Regions from separate parts of the Methylobacterium sp. PvR107 genome, predicted to be linked through region 1. Evidence: riboswitches for the same ligand, from Rfam matches in the RefSeq annotation. Region 1 holds a riboswitch; the other holds the start of a gene.
The links. A riboswitch is a leader RNA that binds a small molecule or an ion and turns the genes downstream of it on or off. The one in region 1 is predicted to bind thiamine pyrophosphate.
Positions count from the first base shown of each region.

Region 1 (7,457 bases):
GGAGGATTGAACCGCGCGCCTGCCTAATCATCGGTTAAGGCCGGCGGACGGTCCACCGGACACCTGAGGGCGTTCGGCGATGCGATGAACATCCCGTTACCGCCACGTCACAAATTCGTGCTGCATTCTTCGCGTCGGGCGACTGATCAGGCACCGTTCCGTCGATCGGTGACGGCCGAACGCCTTCCGGCATCGCGTGGCTTCGAGATGCGCAGGGTCTGTTACACACTCGCTTTTGCGGCGACTGCGGCGCTGGCCGCGCCGGATTCCGGAGTCGATCCGGGCGGGCGCACGCTTTTCATCGGCGAACACCGCTGCGCGATCGCGGAGCGGCTCGAGGCCATACACCGACGCGGATCGATCACCGTCTCGCGCGACCGCTTCATCGTCCTAACGCTGCACGCGCACCCGCAGCGTTACGTCCAGTGCATCTTCCAGAACCGGGATATGCAGATGCTCTGCGAGGCAGCCTCGGGCGCCTACGGGCCACCAGGAGGGGACCGCCTGCGGCTGAATGCATCCGCTCTGGCCGCCCTGGCGGCGCTCCACTTCGTTCAGGATGGTCCGCGGGAAAATTTTGCGCGGATCGTGGAGCTGGGAGATCCACCGGACGTCGGGATTGCTGCCGATCTGATGCTCGCGACGTTGCACGATGCCTACGGCGCCCGCCCGGGCGCGGTCCTCGATATCGCGGCCCCGCGTGGCGGAACGCTGGGGCGGGGCTGCGGCACGCCCGGATCCTGAACGGACCGGGCGTGCCGCCATCTCACTCGGCGGCGTCGACGTAGAGCTTGCCACCCTCGGCCAGGAATTCCTCCGACTTCGCCCGCATGCCGGCCTCGGCCTCGGCCTTCGACATCGCGGGCGATGCGCCCACGACCTCGCCGGCCTCCTCCATCGCCAGCACCTCGGCGCGCAGGTCCTGCGTGATCTTCATCGAGCAGAATTTCGGCCCGCACATCGAACAGAAATGCGCGACCTTGTGGGCATCCTTCGGCAGCGTCTCGTCGTGGTAGCGCCGGGCCGTGTCTGGATCGAGCCCAAGGTTGAACTGGTCTTCCCAGCGGAAGTCGAACCGGGCGCGGCTGAGCGCGTCGTCGCGCAGCTGCGCGGCGGGGTGGCCCTTGGCGAGGTCGGCGGCGTGAGCGGCGATCTTGTAGGTGATGACGCCGGTCTTCACGTCGTCCCGGTCGGGCAGGCCGAGATGCTCCTTCGGGGTGACGTAGCAGAGCATCGCGGTGCCGAACCAGCCGATCATGGCGGCGCCGATGCCCGAGGTGATGTGGTCGTAGCCGGGGGCGATGTCGGTGGTCAGCGGGCCGAGGGTGTAGAACGGCGCCTCGCCGCACTCCTTCAGCTGCTTCTCCATGTTGACCTTGATCTTGTGCATCGGCACGTGGCCGGGACCCTCGATCATCACTTGGCAGCCCTTGTCCCAGGCGACCTTGGTCAACTCGCCCAGCGTCTCCAGCTCGCCGAACTGCGCGGCGTCGTTGGCGTCGGCGATCGAGCCGGGGCGCAGGCCGTCGCCCAGCGAGAACGACACGTCGTAGGCCCGCATGATGTCGCAGATCTCGTCGAACCGCTCGTAGAGGAACGATTCCCGGTGCCCGGCGAGGCACCAGCGCGCCATGATCGAGCCGCCGCGCGAGACGATGCCGGTGACGCGCCGGGCGGTCAGCGGCACATGGGCCAGCCGAACGCCGGCATGGATGGTGAAGTAGTCGATGCCCTGCTCGGCCTGCTCGATGAGTGTGTCCTTGAACACCTCCCAGTCGAGCTTGAGCGGATCGCCGCCGACCTTCTCCAGCGCCTGGTAGATCGGCACCGTGCCGATCGGGACCGGGCTGTTGCGGATGATCCACGAGCGGATGTTGTGGATGTTGCGGCCGGTGGACAGGTCCATGACCGTGTCGGCGCCCCAGCGGATCGACCAGACCAACTTCTCGACCTCGTCGGCGGCCGAGGAGGTCACGGCCGAGTTGCCGATATTGGCGTTGATCTTGACCAGGAAGTTCCGGCCGATCGCCATCGGCTCCAGCTCGGTGTGGTTGATGTTGGCCGGGATGATCGCGCGGCCGCGGGCGATCTCGTCCCGAACGAATTCGGGCGTGATGAAGGGCGGGACCGAGGCCCCGAAGCTCTGGCCGTCGGCGAGTGCGGCGTCCGCACCCTCCAGCATCGTCTCGCGGCAGGCATTCTCGCGATGGGCGACGTAGATCATCTCCTCGGTGATGATCCCCGCGCGGGCGAACTCGTACTGCGTCACCATCTGGCCCGGCGCGGCCTTGCGGATGAGCCGCTCGGCGGGACAGGCGGCGACGAGCTTGTCGCCCGCGAAGCCGTTATCCTCCGGCTTGACCGCCCGCGGCGCGACCGCCGCGTAGCCGCGACCGGCGATCCAGGGTTCGCGCACGCCGGGCAGGCCGGCATTGAGGTCGATACGCGCATCCGTCTCGGTGTAGGGCCCCGACGGGTCGTAGACCCGCACCGGAGCCTCTTTGGGATCGGAGAGGGCAATCTCGCGGTAGGGCACGCGGATATCCAGCCTGCCGGCCGGGCTCGCATAGACCTTGCGCGATCCGGTAACCGGACCGGTGGTCACGGCCTCGGGGCTGCCTTTCACGTCCTTGGGGAGAACGGGTGCGTTCATCGTGGGCCTCTCCTCGTTCTGGAGCGGTCCGGTCCACGCGATGGCTGAGAAGAGAGCCGGCCGCGCGACGCGCGACCGCAGGTTCCCGTCCCTCCGCCGGTATGAGCCGGATCAGGTTCAAGGGTCAGGGCAGCGTGCCCAATCTCAGCCCCCTGCAGGGCCCCCCTCGGAACGTTTCAAGACTCGGGCTCGCGGGCCGCTTTGTCAATGCCGGGGGCAATCCGTAAAGAACAGTTGCTCCCGGCCCGTCTCGCGCTCCGGCGAAAGCGGCGCTTTCCCGCCGGCGGATATGCGTCTCCTGATCGGCCTGGTTCTCGCGGCCATTCTCTTCTACGGGCTCGCCCTGGTCGTGCTCGGGCTCAACCAGCGCCGCGTCCTCTATCCGGGCGCCGATCGGTCACCGCGCGCCGGCGTGGCAGTTCCGGATGCGGCCGCGATCGCCCTCGTCACCGAGGACGGCGAGACGCTGCACGCGTTGTGGAAGTCGTCGCAGCCGGGCTGCGGCGTGGTGGTCAGTTTCCACGGCCATGGCTCGAGACCCGAGCCGCAGGGGGCCCGTTTCAGCGATGGTGCCTGGCACCTGGCGTCTGGGGCGTCCTGGCCCCCGCCGATCGCGGCTATCCGGGCTCGACCGGGCAACCGAGCGAGACGGGGCTGATCCGTGACGGAATGGCGGCGGTGGCCGCGCCGGCACCGGGTGCCCCGATCCTGCTTCACGGCCATTCCTTGGGCGCCGCCGTCGCAGTCGCGATCGGCGCGCGCACCTCGTCGCTTGGCTTGTCTCTGGAGGCGCCGTTCGACTCGATGACGGATGCCGTGCGGCGGCATGTCCCGCTGGCCCCATCCCGGCTCCTGCGCGACACCTATCGCTCGGACCGGCGCATCCGCACCGGGACGGCGCCCGTGCTGATCGTTCCCGGACGCCGTGATCCCGTGGTGCCGGCCAAGCTTGCGGTCGCCCTTGCGGCTTCAGCCGGGCCACGAGCCCGGATCGCGGTCATTCCGGGTGACCACGTCTCGATCCTGGGCGTCCGCGATCGCGAGGCCGAGGCGCTGTTTTAAAAACGCCTCGCGCCCGTCTGGGCGCCGGCGGATTTTGAGGGGTAAAAGGGTGAACGGGGGAGGATGTGCGTGGTCGGACGGCGCTCACGGCGTTGGAGTTTCGATGATCCCGATGCATTGGAGACGGTCGCGCGTCCGGATCCGGTCTGCCCGCTCTGCGAGCGACCGATCCCGCCCAGCGCCCGCTCCAGCCTCCATCACCTGACTCCGAAGCTGAAAGGCGGGACGCACCGGGGCACGGTCCGGCTGCACCAGATCTGCCACTCGGCCATCCATGCCCGCTACAGCGAGGCCGAGATCGCCAAGCGCCTCGCCGATGTGGAGGCCCTCAGGGCCGATCCGGAGATCGAGCGGTTCCTGACCTGGGTCCGCGGCAAGCCCGCCGATTTCCACGCCGCGACCCGCACGACCCGCGACCGGCGCGCGGCACGGCGCAAGTCCTGACGCACACCATTTACCGGGCATTCGCCACGTCGACAGCTCGCGCCGGCGCAGAGCCTTGTCGTCAACCGTTCCCGGTTCAGGATCGCCTCGGCTTCGAGGACGGGACGATGGCAGGAACCGGGGATGCGAGCGATCGGCTCGCCTGGGTCGATATCGCCAAGGGCATCTGCATCCTCCTCGTGGTCATGATGCATGCGGTGACCGGCACCGGCGAAGCCATGGGCGGCGAAGGTTTTCTGCATCCGGTCGTGGCCTTCGCGAAGCCGTTCCGGATCCCGGACTTCTTCCTGCTGTCCGGGCTGTTCATGGGCCGGGTGATCGACCGTGACTGGCGTCTGTTCTCCGACCGCCGCGTCGTGCACTTCGCCTACTTTTACCTGCTTTGGCTCGTGATCCAGTCGGTCGCGCGGTACGGCAAGATCGTAGGCGACGGTGGGCCGACCGACTTCGTGGCGCATCTCGCCCATGCGCTGATCGAACCCTATTCCAGCCTGTGGTTCATCTATCTGCTGGCGGTGTTCTCGGTGGTGACCAAGGCGCTCCGCCAGCTGCCTGCGGGCTTGGTGCTGGCGGGCGCTGCCCTGCTGCAGATCGCCGACATCCGCAGCGACTCGACGCTGATCGATGAATTCTGCGCCCGCTATGTCTATTTCCTCGCCGGGTACCTGTTTGCGGGCCGGATCTTCGCGCTGGCCGACACCGCGCACCGCCGGATCGGTCTTGCCCTGTGCGGCCTTGCCGCCTGGGCTGCCCTGGAAGGATGGCTGGCCCTGACCCCCTGGCGCAACCCGGATCATCCCACCTTGGCCAGTCTGCCGCTCGTCAGTCTTGCGCTGGGTGCGGCAGGCGCCCTGGCGATCGTCGTGACCGCCGCGCTGATCGTCCGGTTGGGCGGTCCGGTCGCCGAAGGGATCAGAATCTGCGGCCAGCGCTCGATCGTGATCTATCTCGCCTTCTCGTTGCCTATGGCCGCAACGCGGGAGATTCTCGTGCGCAGCGGTTGGATCGCCGATGTCGGCGTGACGAGCCTGATGGTCATCGCGATGGCGGTGCTGATGCCATTGATCCTCGAGCGGATCGTGCGCGGCACGCCGTTCGATTTCCTGTTCGTGCGACCCCGGCGCTTCGTCTTCGCCACGGCCGGCGCCCGCACCGTGACCGCTCTGCAACCGGGCTGAGGCGCGGGCTCAGCCTTCGACAGGCTCGAAGGTCAGGCCGATCCGGCGGCCTCGCCGCCACGCCACGGCGGCCGGCCGCGGCTCGGCTCCCTCAATCAAGCGCAGCAGGAACGTCGCCGGGACGACCTGGTCGCCCTCGACCTCGATCTGGGCGCCCGTCTCGGTCACATCCCAGACCAGGCAGCCGGCCTCGCCGTGGGCGAGCACCACGCTGCCGATCGTGAAGGCGTTCTTCCGGAAAACGCTGCGGCGATTCTCCGTCATGGCCTCCCACCGATCACGTCAGCCCGTGGAGCCGGGCTTCGCGCGTCACCATGTTGCCAAGCGACGGTTAACAGGCCGGTTGCGCGCGCGGACTGAGTTTCAAGGTCGCAGATCAATCCTCGTCCGGATCGTCCCGATCGCGACGCCGCGACGGTCCGTAATCCGCGTCGTAGGGACGGCGTAGCGGCGGGCGATCGTAGTCGCGACCGTAGCGATAGGTATCGCGGCGCGGCTCGTCGTCCTCGTCAATGCGACTGCGCTCGTTACCGCCGCCGGCGGTGATGCGCGGCGCGTACCAGCAGCTCTTCGGCTGGCCCGGAGCCGGGTCGCCGAAAGTCTGCGTGTTGCACGGAACCGTGCCGCCCTGCGGGAACGGGCGACCGTTGGTCCGGCCCGGCACCCCGTAATACACGTTGGTCGGGTAGGGCATCCGGCAGATTCCGCCCTCCTGGGCGCAGCCGACCAGGTTCACGGTGTCGAGCTGGTAGGCCTGCACGGGCGTCAGGTGCAGCACGGCCGATCCCAACGACAAGGCCCCGAAGGCCACAACGATCCGATGGCGCACGTCCCTGATTCCCCCTGGTTCGTGGTCACGCTGCCGAATAATCCGGATGCCGGCTTCCGGCCAGCGGCGTCGCTCGCTATGCCGTCGCCGGCAGCCATCGACATCGCGCATTGGGCTGTGTGTGGCCGCACCGTCCGGTCTTCATGCGAAGGTGGCGCCTCAGGAGGGCTTGATGAGAGATGCGTCCGCGCAGGAACTTCTGCTGCTCAGCGCACTGCAGGAATGCCGGATCCAACTCACGGCCGCACGCAAGGACGAACAGGCCGGCGCCGCCCTGCGGCACGACCTCGAGGCCGCACTTCATCGCGAGGAGAATCTCAAGAGCGAACTCGTGCTGGAGCGGGAGCGGACGGAGGCCGTCCGCCTCGTCCTTCATGCGCTCACGAAGAGCATCGGGTGGCTCGGTCTGCGCCGACGGCTCTTCCGGTCACGCATCGCCCGCCTCGGCCGCGAGACGCCGGATTCGGGTCCGCAAGCCGTGCGTCACGATGTGCTCCTTACCGAGTCCCGGCGTGTGCTCGGTGTGACGCCTCCCGTTGATCAGGCATCGGGGTCCTGACGCTCTCTCCGGTCGAAGCCGGGAACGGGCGCGGACCGCATCGATAACGGCCCCTTAAACGGCCGCATTTAGCGTGCGGAAACCGCTACGCGTCGCACGGGACCCGCGCGTCGGTTCGGATCAATGCGAAGACGGGATGCATGGCCAAGGGTCGAGGCAGGATTGAGCCGAACTTCGATGTGCCCGAAGGGCGCGTGAGGGATCGCGGCGAACTCGATCTGCGCCTGTCCCGGGAGGACCGTCCCGGGACAGGAGAGCGCGTGGCGAAGCGATCGGGCGGCACGGCGCGGCAGCCGGCCAAGACGGGCGGCCGACCGAAGCGTTCGGGCGGCGCCCGCCGTCGCCGGTCGTGGCTCGGCCGGATCGTCTACGGCACCGTCGTGCTCGGCCTCTGGGCCGTGATCGGTCTGGCCGGACTGATCGCCTACCACGCCTCTCAGTTGCCCCCGATCGACCAGCTCGCCGTACCCAAGCGGCCGCCCAACATCGCCATCTTGGCGAGCGACGGCTCGCTGCTGGCCAACCGCGGCGAGACGGGCGGCCGCGTGGTCTCGATCAAGGAGCTCCCGCCTTATCTCCCCCGCGCCTTCGTGGCGATCGAGGATCGGCGGTTCTACCAGCATTTCGGCGTCGACCCGGTCGGCATCCTGCGCGCCATCGGCCAGAACCTGACCCGGCGCGGCGTCGCCCAGGGCGGATCGACCCTGACGCAGCAACTCGCCAAAAACCTGT
Region 1 covers NZ_JAFIBW010000001.1:4,603,477-4,610,933, forward strand. Annotated here, with positions in the region: gene JOE48_RS21725 (TY-Chap domain-containing protein) at 85-744, shown strand; gene thiC (phosphomethylpyrimidine synthase ThiC) at 767-2,653, opposite strand; TPP riboswitch at 2,725-2,830, opposite strand; gene JOE48_RS30460 (hypothetical protein) at 2,943-3,311, shown strand; gene JOE48_RS30465 (hypothetical protein) at 3,332-3,715, shown strand; gene JOE48_RS21740 (restriction endonuclease) at 3,785-4,159, shown strand; gene JOE48_RS21745 (acyltransferase family protein) at 4,267-5,337, shown strand; gene JOE48_RS21750 (pilus assembly protein PilZ) at 5,347-5,601, opposite strand; gene JOE48_RS21755 (hypothetical protein) at 5,714-6,166, opposite strand; gene JOE48_RS21760 (ATP-dependent helicase) at 6,339-6,725, shown strand; gene JOE48_RS21765 (transglycosylase domain-containing protein) at 6,866-7,457, shown strand, end outside.

Region 2 (7,457 bases), 3.5 Mb from region 1:
ACATGCGCGACTACACCCGAACCACGGCTGACATGACTCCCGAGGAGGCGGTCGGCCTGCTCAACGTGTTCTTCGACTGCCTCGTGCCGCCGATCGAGCGGGAGGGCGGCGAGGTGCTGAAGTATCTCGGAGACGGCCTGCTGGCGATCTTCCGCGAGTCCGGCGACGATCTCGGCGGCGCCGCCAAGGGCGCGCTCACGGCCGCCCAGCACGCCCTCGCGGCCCTCGACGAGGCCAACGCCCTGCACCAGTTCCCGGTCCCGGTGGCCGCCGGCATTGCGCTCCATCACGGCGAGGCGGCCTACGGCAATGTCGGCTCGGGCTCGCGGCTCGACTTCACGGTGATCGGTCGCGACGTGAACCTCGCAAGCCGCCTCGCGCAGCTGAACCGCATCCTCGGCGAGCCGCTGCTGATGTCGAAGCCGTTTGTCGATTTCCTTTGGGGCGATCCGATCCCTCTCGGTGAGCACCAGCTGAACGGCTTCGCGGAGCCCATGGCGGTGTTCCGCCCGAAGTTCCTGCGCCCGCGCAAGCCAAGCTGACGGCCGCGACGCGCCGAGTGGATCGTGCGGGCGAACCGCCCTCTTGAGCGGGCGAAAGGGGCAGCGCCTCCGGGAATCGGCGCGATCTGTACCCGCGTGCGGCGCAGGGTTCCCCGGTCTTCAGAATTGCCAGGCCGGGACGAATTCCGAACGATAGGTTGTCGGCTGGCAACCCCAGGCCGGATCGATCATTCCGGCGAGGGCTTGACGCGCCAGCGCGCTTGTTCGGGAAAGGACATCCCCGGGAACATCCAACTGTTCCAGGATGTCGAGACAGGCAGACAAACAGGCGCGCAGTTGGCCCACGTGAAAGGCGTTGGCGGCGAACTCTTCTCGCAGCCCGTAGCTGTACACCCACGGATGCAGAGAGATCCCTGCCGCCGGCAGTGTCAGGGCGAGCCCCGCTTCGGCGTAACGAAATCCGGCGGCGAACGTCCTTCTCCGCCTGCAAAAGCGGCTGGCGCCGAGCCGCGCCTCCGCCCGCGCCGGACAGATCGGGATCATCCGATCGTACAGAGCCAGTACCGCATCTTCGGGCTCGTCCAATGCCTCCATGAGGTCAGCAGCACAGAGCAAGCCGATGTAGATCTCTTCGTTCCAATATCCCAAATCTGCGCGCTTCAGATAGTATTCTAAAGCTTTCCGAGGCTCGCCGCCGTCTCGGTACGAGTTCGCCAAATAGAAGGTGTACCGAGCGACCATGAAAGGATCGGCCTCGACGGCCAGGGCGCCTTCCAGCACGGCGATGTCTCGCGATTCGGTCCTGACGTCGCGGTGACGTGCCCCATCGTTTCCGCGACGCATTGCGAGCGGCAGGGTCGGCAGACTCGGATGTCCGGGACATTCCAGAAATTCGTGCAGAACGCCGCGGTAACGCCAATCCATCCGGTTGTCGACGAGTTGTGTCCGCCAGTATCGGGTGGGTCCGTCGACGATCTCGAGCATGTATCCGGGCTCAGAAAGCCGGGGCATCACAAACCGCTCCGGATCAATCAACGCGTCATCGGCGTCGATGATCAGCGAATAATCGGCATGCGGACGCGCGAGCGCCAAGGCCTCGGTCCGGTTGAGGGCGAAATCAACCCAGGGCCGCTCCACGAGAGCACCGGGCAGATCGACCAACGCTGCACGGATGACATCCTGGGTGCCATCGGTCGATCCGGTGTCAACGATGACCCAGTGATCGATAAGCGGCCGAACGGAATCTAAGCATCGGTGGATGACATGAGCTTCGTTCCGCACAATCATTGACAGGCAAATCGTCTGACCAAAATTATTCATATCACATCCCGGCCGATCACTTTAAAATTGCGAGGACATAGACGACGAAAGCCGCCGGCTTCACCGCGATCGTGAGAGGAGGCAACGCTGAGACGCTGGAATCGCACGGAAAGACGCGGACCGGATCGACCTAAACTTGCGGGGAGCCTTCGGGACTGTCCGCGGATGCGGCGGAACCGCGTCGACACCGCTTCGTGTGCTCAACCTTGCCAAACAGGCGTGAATTCCGACCTGTAGGCAGAGTGCTGCAACCCCCAGACCGGGTCGAGCATCGTAGCGAGCGCCTGTCGAGACAGCGTGCAGACGCGCGAGCGGACTTCCTCCGGAACGTCCGATCGCTCGAACATATCCAGGCACACGGACAGGCAGACCCGAAATTGTCCTGTGTGATAAGCGTGAAACGCTAATTCATCTCGCAATCCATAAGTATACACCCACGGATTCAAGGCCAGCCCTTCGCTGGGCATTGGCAGCGGCACGCCGGCCTCGGCGTAGCGGTACCCGGCGGCGAAGTTGCCCGAGATCCTGCAATACCGACTGGCGGCGTGGCGCGCCTCTGCTCGCGCCGGACAGACGGAGATTGCACGATCATAGACCGCCAAGATCTCAACCGCGGGCCTGCCCAGGGTTTCCAAGATAAGCCCGGCATTGAGAAGGCTAAGGTAAACCTCTTCTTCCCAATAACCGAGATCAGCACGCTTCAAATAATACGCGAGAGCCTTGGCGACATCGCCCACGTCGCGATAGGATCTCGCCAGATAAAACGTGTAACGTGCGACCATGAACGGGTCGGTCTCGATGGAAAGAGCCTTCTCCATTGTGGTGAGATCGCGATATTCAGACATTTCATCGCGGTGACGCGCACCGTCATCGCCCCGGCGCATCGATACCGGCAGCATCGGCGTGGATGGATTGCCCGCGCATTCCAAAAATTCGTGCACCACACCCCGATAATGCCAATCGAAGCGATTGCTCACCATCTGTATTCGAAAATATTCAGTCTTACCATCAAGAATGGTAAACATGTATCCGGCATCAGCGAGCTTCGGCAAAACGAAGCCTTCGGGAACGATCAGCTCGTCGTCGGCATCGATGATCAGCGTGTAGTCGGCGTGCGGGCGCGCGAGTTTGAGCGCCTCGGTCCGATTGAACGCGAAGTCGACCCACGGTTGCTCGACGAGCCGGCCGGGACGATCGGCCATCGCCGCCCGGATGACGTCCTGCGTCCCGTCCGTCGATCCGGTATCAACAACGATCCAGTAGTCGATGAACGACCGAACCGAATCGAGACAGCGTCGTATGACGTGCGCTTCATTCTTGACGATCATCGACAAACAGACGGTCTGACCGAAAGCGTTCATGGCAATCATATTCGAGATTATGTTTGCGGCCGACAAGACGGCGTGTCCGTTCGTAACATCGAAACAGGCCACAACAAAGCGTCTCGGCGGGTTTCGGAAGCAGGATTTCAGCTTATTTCGACTCAGAATAGAGAGCTATGTTCCATTTTTTGCTCTCATTGCCGAGAGATGTGGTGATGAAGACGGAAAATTAATTCTTCTATAGGGATCTATATTGATCGAAAGGTTGTGCGTTTCCGAGCGCGGCCGCAAAGGAACAAATCGGGCTTCCATGCCGGGTCGAAAGGCGCAGTTCGGCATCCGCGGCGCCGCAGCGATCTGGCTTCCCTCGGACCGGTCCGGGTCGCAGGCAATCGCTTCGAGGAAGGCCCGCGATGGGACGAAGCGGATCCCCGCGACCGGCCTCCGGCTCCGAGGCGTCCGGGCGTGGCACCGGTACGGACCTCGGGGGCGCCTCACCCCCGCAGGGTCATCGTTCCGCCGCTGACGCTGAACTCGCGCAGGCGCTTGAGAAACGACATGCCGAGCAGGCTCAAGCTGAGGCGCCCCCGCGGGATCACCACCGCGTCCACATCCCGCACGGTGATCGAACCGACCTGCAATACGGCGATCCGGATCGGCGCCACTCGGACCGTCCCGTTCGCGGTGTTCCAGACGCGGCTGAAATCGCCCGCGCGGACACGGATTCCGATCCGCTCGGCATCCTCCTCCGAGAAGGCACAGGAACTCGCGCCGGTATCGACCATCATCGACAGGGCGCGACCGTCCATCAGGGCATTCACGAAGAAGTGCCCGTTGCGCCCGGCCTGAAGCGCAACGCCGGCCACCGCTCCGTCGAGAACCGACGCCGTTGCCGCGGCTGAGGCCCGTTCAACTGGATCCGGACGCGTCCGCTCACGCAGCTTCTGGAAAGCCATCGTCGACAGGAAGCCGATCGTGCAGACAACCACGAATGTGCGCACGCTTCCCGCTCCGACCCGACAGAGCTGTGTAGTCTTCGCCCGATCCGTGAAGGGCCGGTGCCCGGCGGCTGGCTTTCGTCCGGCTTGGTATCCGGGTGGTGACTGCGTCCGACGAATGTCCGTCCGTCGGCCGCTGCCGGTCAGCGGCGGGGTTGACCGATGCGGCGCGGGCGACCACATCTGTCCCGTTCCAGGGAGATCCCCGGCAAGGGGCTGAGAAACCGCTGGCACGTCCGTCAGGACCTGCGGCGCGGAAATCCTTTGAACCTGATCCGGCTCATACCGGCGTAGGGATTGGACCGCGGCCGCCCGAAAGGCAGGCCACAGCTTCTCACCGAAGCACAGGGCCCGGTTCCCGCGACGGCAATCCGCGGAGATGCCCGTGCCCCTCGACCGCCCCGCTTCACCGATCGGCCGCCGCCGCAGCCCCGATTGCGGTGTCGCACCCGTGGCTCTGCCGGCGCGGACCGACATCGCCGTCATCGGCGGCGGGCTGATCGGCCTGTCGATTGCGTGGCGGCTCGCCCGGGCGGGCCGCACCGTGACCGTGCTGGAGCGGGACACGATCGGCGCGGGCGCGAGCCTCGCAGCCACCGGCATGCTGGCCCCCGCCGCCGAGCACGAGCCCGGCTCGGATCCGCTCCTGCCGCTCGCCCTGGAGTCGCTCCGGCTCTGGCCCGGATTCCGCGATGCCCTGGAAGCCGAGTCCGGCCGCGCGATCGATTACCGTCCCGATGGCACCCTGGTCCTGGCGGTCGGCCGCGACGAGGTCGAGCGCCTCCGCTTCCGCTTCGATCTGCAGCGCCGCTCCGGGCTCGACGCGATCTGGCTGCCGGGCAGCGAGGTTCGGCGGCTGGAGCCCGGCCTGCGCCCCTCCGTCACCGCCGGGATCCACTGCCCGCTGGACCACCAGGTCGATCCCCGGCTGGTCATGCACGCCCTCACCGAAGCCTGCCGTCGGGCCGGCGTCACCCTGGTGGAGCGGACGCCCGTCACCGCCCTCGACTATTCGGGCGGCCGTGTCGCGGGTATTCGGGCCGGGGATCGCGGCCTCGCGGCGGAGACCGTGGTGCTGGCCTCCGGTGCCTGGAGCGGGGAGGGCGGCCTGCTGCCGGAGGGGCTCGCTCTGCCGGTCCGGCCGCTCAAGGGCCAGTCGCTGGCCCTGCGTACCACGCCGCGCACCGGCACGCTTGGCCGGATGATCTGGACCGAGCAGGTCCACATGGCGCCGAAGAGCGACGGCCAGCTCATCGTCGGCGCCACCGTGGAGGATTGCGGCTTCCGGCCCGGCGTCACCGCGGGCGGCCTCTACGCCTTGCTGGAGGGCGCACGCCGGGTGCTGCCCGGAATCGAAGAGATGGAGGTCGAGGCTGTCTGGAGCGGCTACCGCCCCACCTCGGACGACGACGCGCCGATCCTCGACGTGATCGCCCCCGGTCTCGTCGCCGCCACGGGCCATCACCGCAACGGCTACCTGCTGGCCCCCATCACCGCCGACGCCGTAGCCGGCTTGATACTGGAGGGCGTCCTGCCGGATGTCGCCCGGCCCTTCACCCTGGCGCGGTTCGGCCGCCCCGAGCCCCGGAGGGTCTCGGCATGAAGCTCTTCGTCAACGGCGAGCCGCGCGACTGCGCCGCCGAGACCGTGGACGCCCTGTTCCGTCTCGAGGCGGAGGAAAGCGGGATCGAGAGCCCGCAGGGCGTCGCCATCGCGCTGAACGGCCGGGTGCTGCGCCGTCGGGACTGGGGCGAGACCCCGGTTGCGGAGGGCGACCGCGTCGAGATCGTCCGCGCCATGCAGGGAGGTTGAGCATGGACCAGTTTCTGACGCCGCTGCGCCCGGAGAGCGGGGACGACAGCCTGATCATCGCCGGGGTGAGCCTGTCGTCCCGGCTGTTCATCGGCACCGCCGGCTACCCGACCCAGGCGATCATGCGCGACGCCGTCGAGGCGAGCGGCGCCGACGTGGTCACCGCCTCGATCCGCCGGGTCTCGCTCCAGGGACACGGCTCGGACACGGTGAAGATCTTGAAGGGGAAGCGCTTTCTGCCGAACACCGCCGGCTGCGAGACGGCCCGCGACGCGATCATGACCGCCGAACTCGCCCGCGAGGCGCTCGACACCAACTGGATCAAGGTCGAGGTGATCGGCGACCGGGAGACGCTCTACCCGGACGTCACCGAGTTGCTGGAGGCCTGCCGCCACCTCGTGGACGACGGCTTCGTGGTCCTGCCCTACTGCAACGACGACCCGATCATCTGCCAGCGCCTGGAGGATCTCGGCTGCGCCGCCGTGATGCCGATGGGTTCCCTGATCGGCTCCGGGATGGGCGTCGCCAACCCGGCCAATCTCGAGCTGATCTGCCGCCGTGCGAAGGTGCCGGTGGTGGTCGATGCCGGGATCGGCACCGCTTCGGACGCGGTGATCGCCATGGAACTCGGCGCCTCAGCCTGCCTGATCAACACCGCAATCGCCAAGGCCGACGATCCCGTGCGGATGGCCCGCGCCATGGGCCGGGCCGTGGAGGCCGGGCGCGACGCGCATCTGGCCGGGCGGATCCCCCGCCGCGGCCGGGCCGAGCCGTCGAGCCCGCAGCTCGGCCTCGTCGGCTCGTGACAGCGCTGCCGTCACGGATGCTGGCGGTGACGGACCGGCACGGGCATCCGCGGCCGCTCGTCGAGACCGTGCAGGCGATCCTCGACGGCGGCGGGTGCTGGATCTGGTTCCGGGACAAGGACCTGGAATCGGACGCGCGGCGACGCCTCGGCACGCGCGTGGCCGAGTGCGTGCGGGCCATGAACGGCGTCCTGACGATTGGAGGCGATGTCGCACTGGCGCGCGCCCTCGGTGCCGACGGCGTGCATCTCGGCGGCGGCTCGGGGCGTGCGGCGATCGCTGCGGCGCGGGCCGCGTTGGGCGAGGCTGCGCTGATCGGCGTCTCGGCGCACGCGCCGCGCGAGGCCGCAACCGCCGCGAAGGCCGGCGCCGATTACGTGACCCTCAGCCCGATCTACGCGACCGCGAGCAAGCCCGGCTACGGACCGGCGCTAGGTCTCAAGGGAATCACGGACAGCTGCGGCGCCGGGCTGCCCGTGGTGGCGCTCGGCGGTCTCGGTCCCGAGGCGATCGGGTCCTGTCGCGCGGCAGGCGCGGCGGGTTTCGCCATCATGGGCGGCCTGATGCGCGCCGAGGATCCGGCCGGAGCGACGCGGGCGCTCCTGAAGGCCTGGAGCGCCGCGGAGGCTTCATAAGCTCGGACGATGACCTGAGGGTAACAGATGCCGTCTTTGCGAGCACCGCGAAGCAATCGAG
Region 2 covers NZ_JAFIBW010000001.1:1,096,152-1,103,608, reverse strand. Annotated here, with positions in the region: gene JOE48_RS05090 (adenylate/guanylate cyclase domain-containing protein) at 1-542, shown strand, start outside; gene JOE48_RS05085 (glycosyltransferase) at 663-1,823, opposite strand; gene JOE48_RS05080 (glycosyltransferase) at 2,024-3,184, opposite strand; gene JOE48_RS05075 (TIGR02281 family clan AA aspartic protease) at 3,640-4,146, opposite strand; TPP riboswitch at 4,330-4,458, shown strand; gene thiO (glycine oxidase ThiO) at 4,523-5,746, shown strand; gene thiS (sulfur carrier protein ThiS) at 5,743-5,955, shown strand; gene JOE48_RS05060 (thiazole synthase) at 5,958-6,761, shown strand; gene JOE48_RS05055 (thiamine phosphate synthase) at 6,779-7,396, shown strand.
Region 2: it holds a riboswitch for thiamine pyrophosphate, as region 1 does, so the genes downstream of both, thiO (glycine oxidase ThiO) here and thiC (phosphomethylpyrimidine synthase ThiC) in region 1, are expected to answer to the same signal.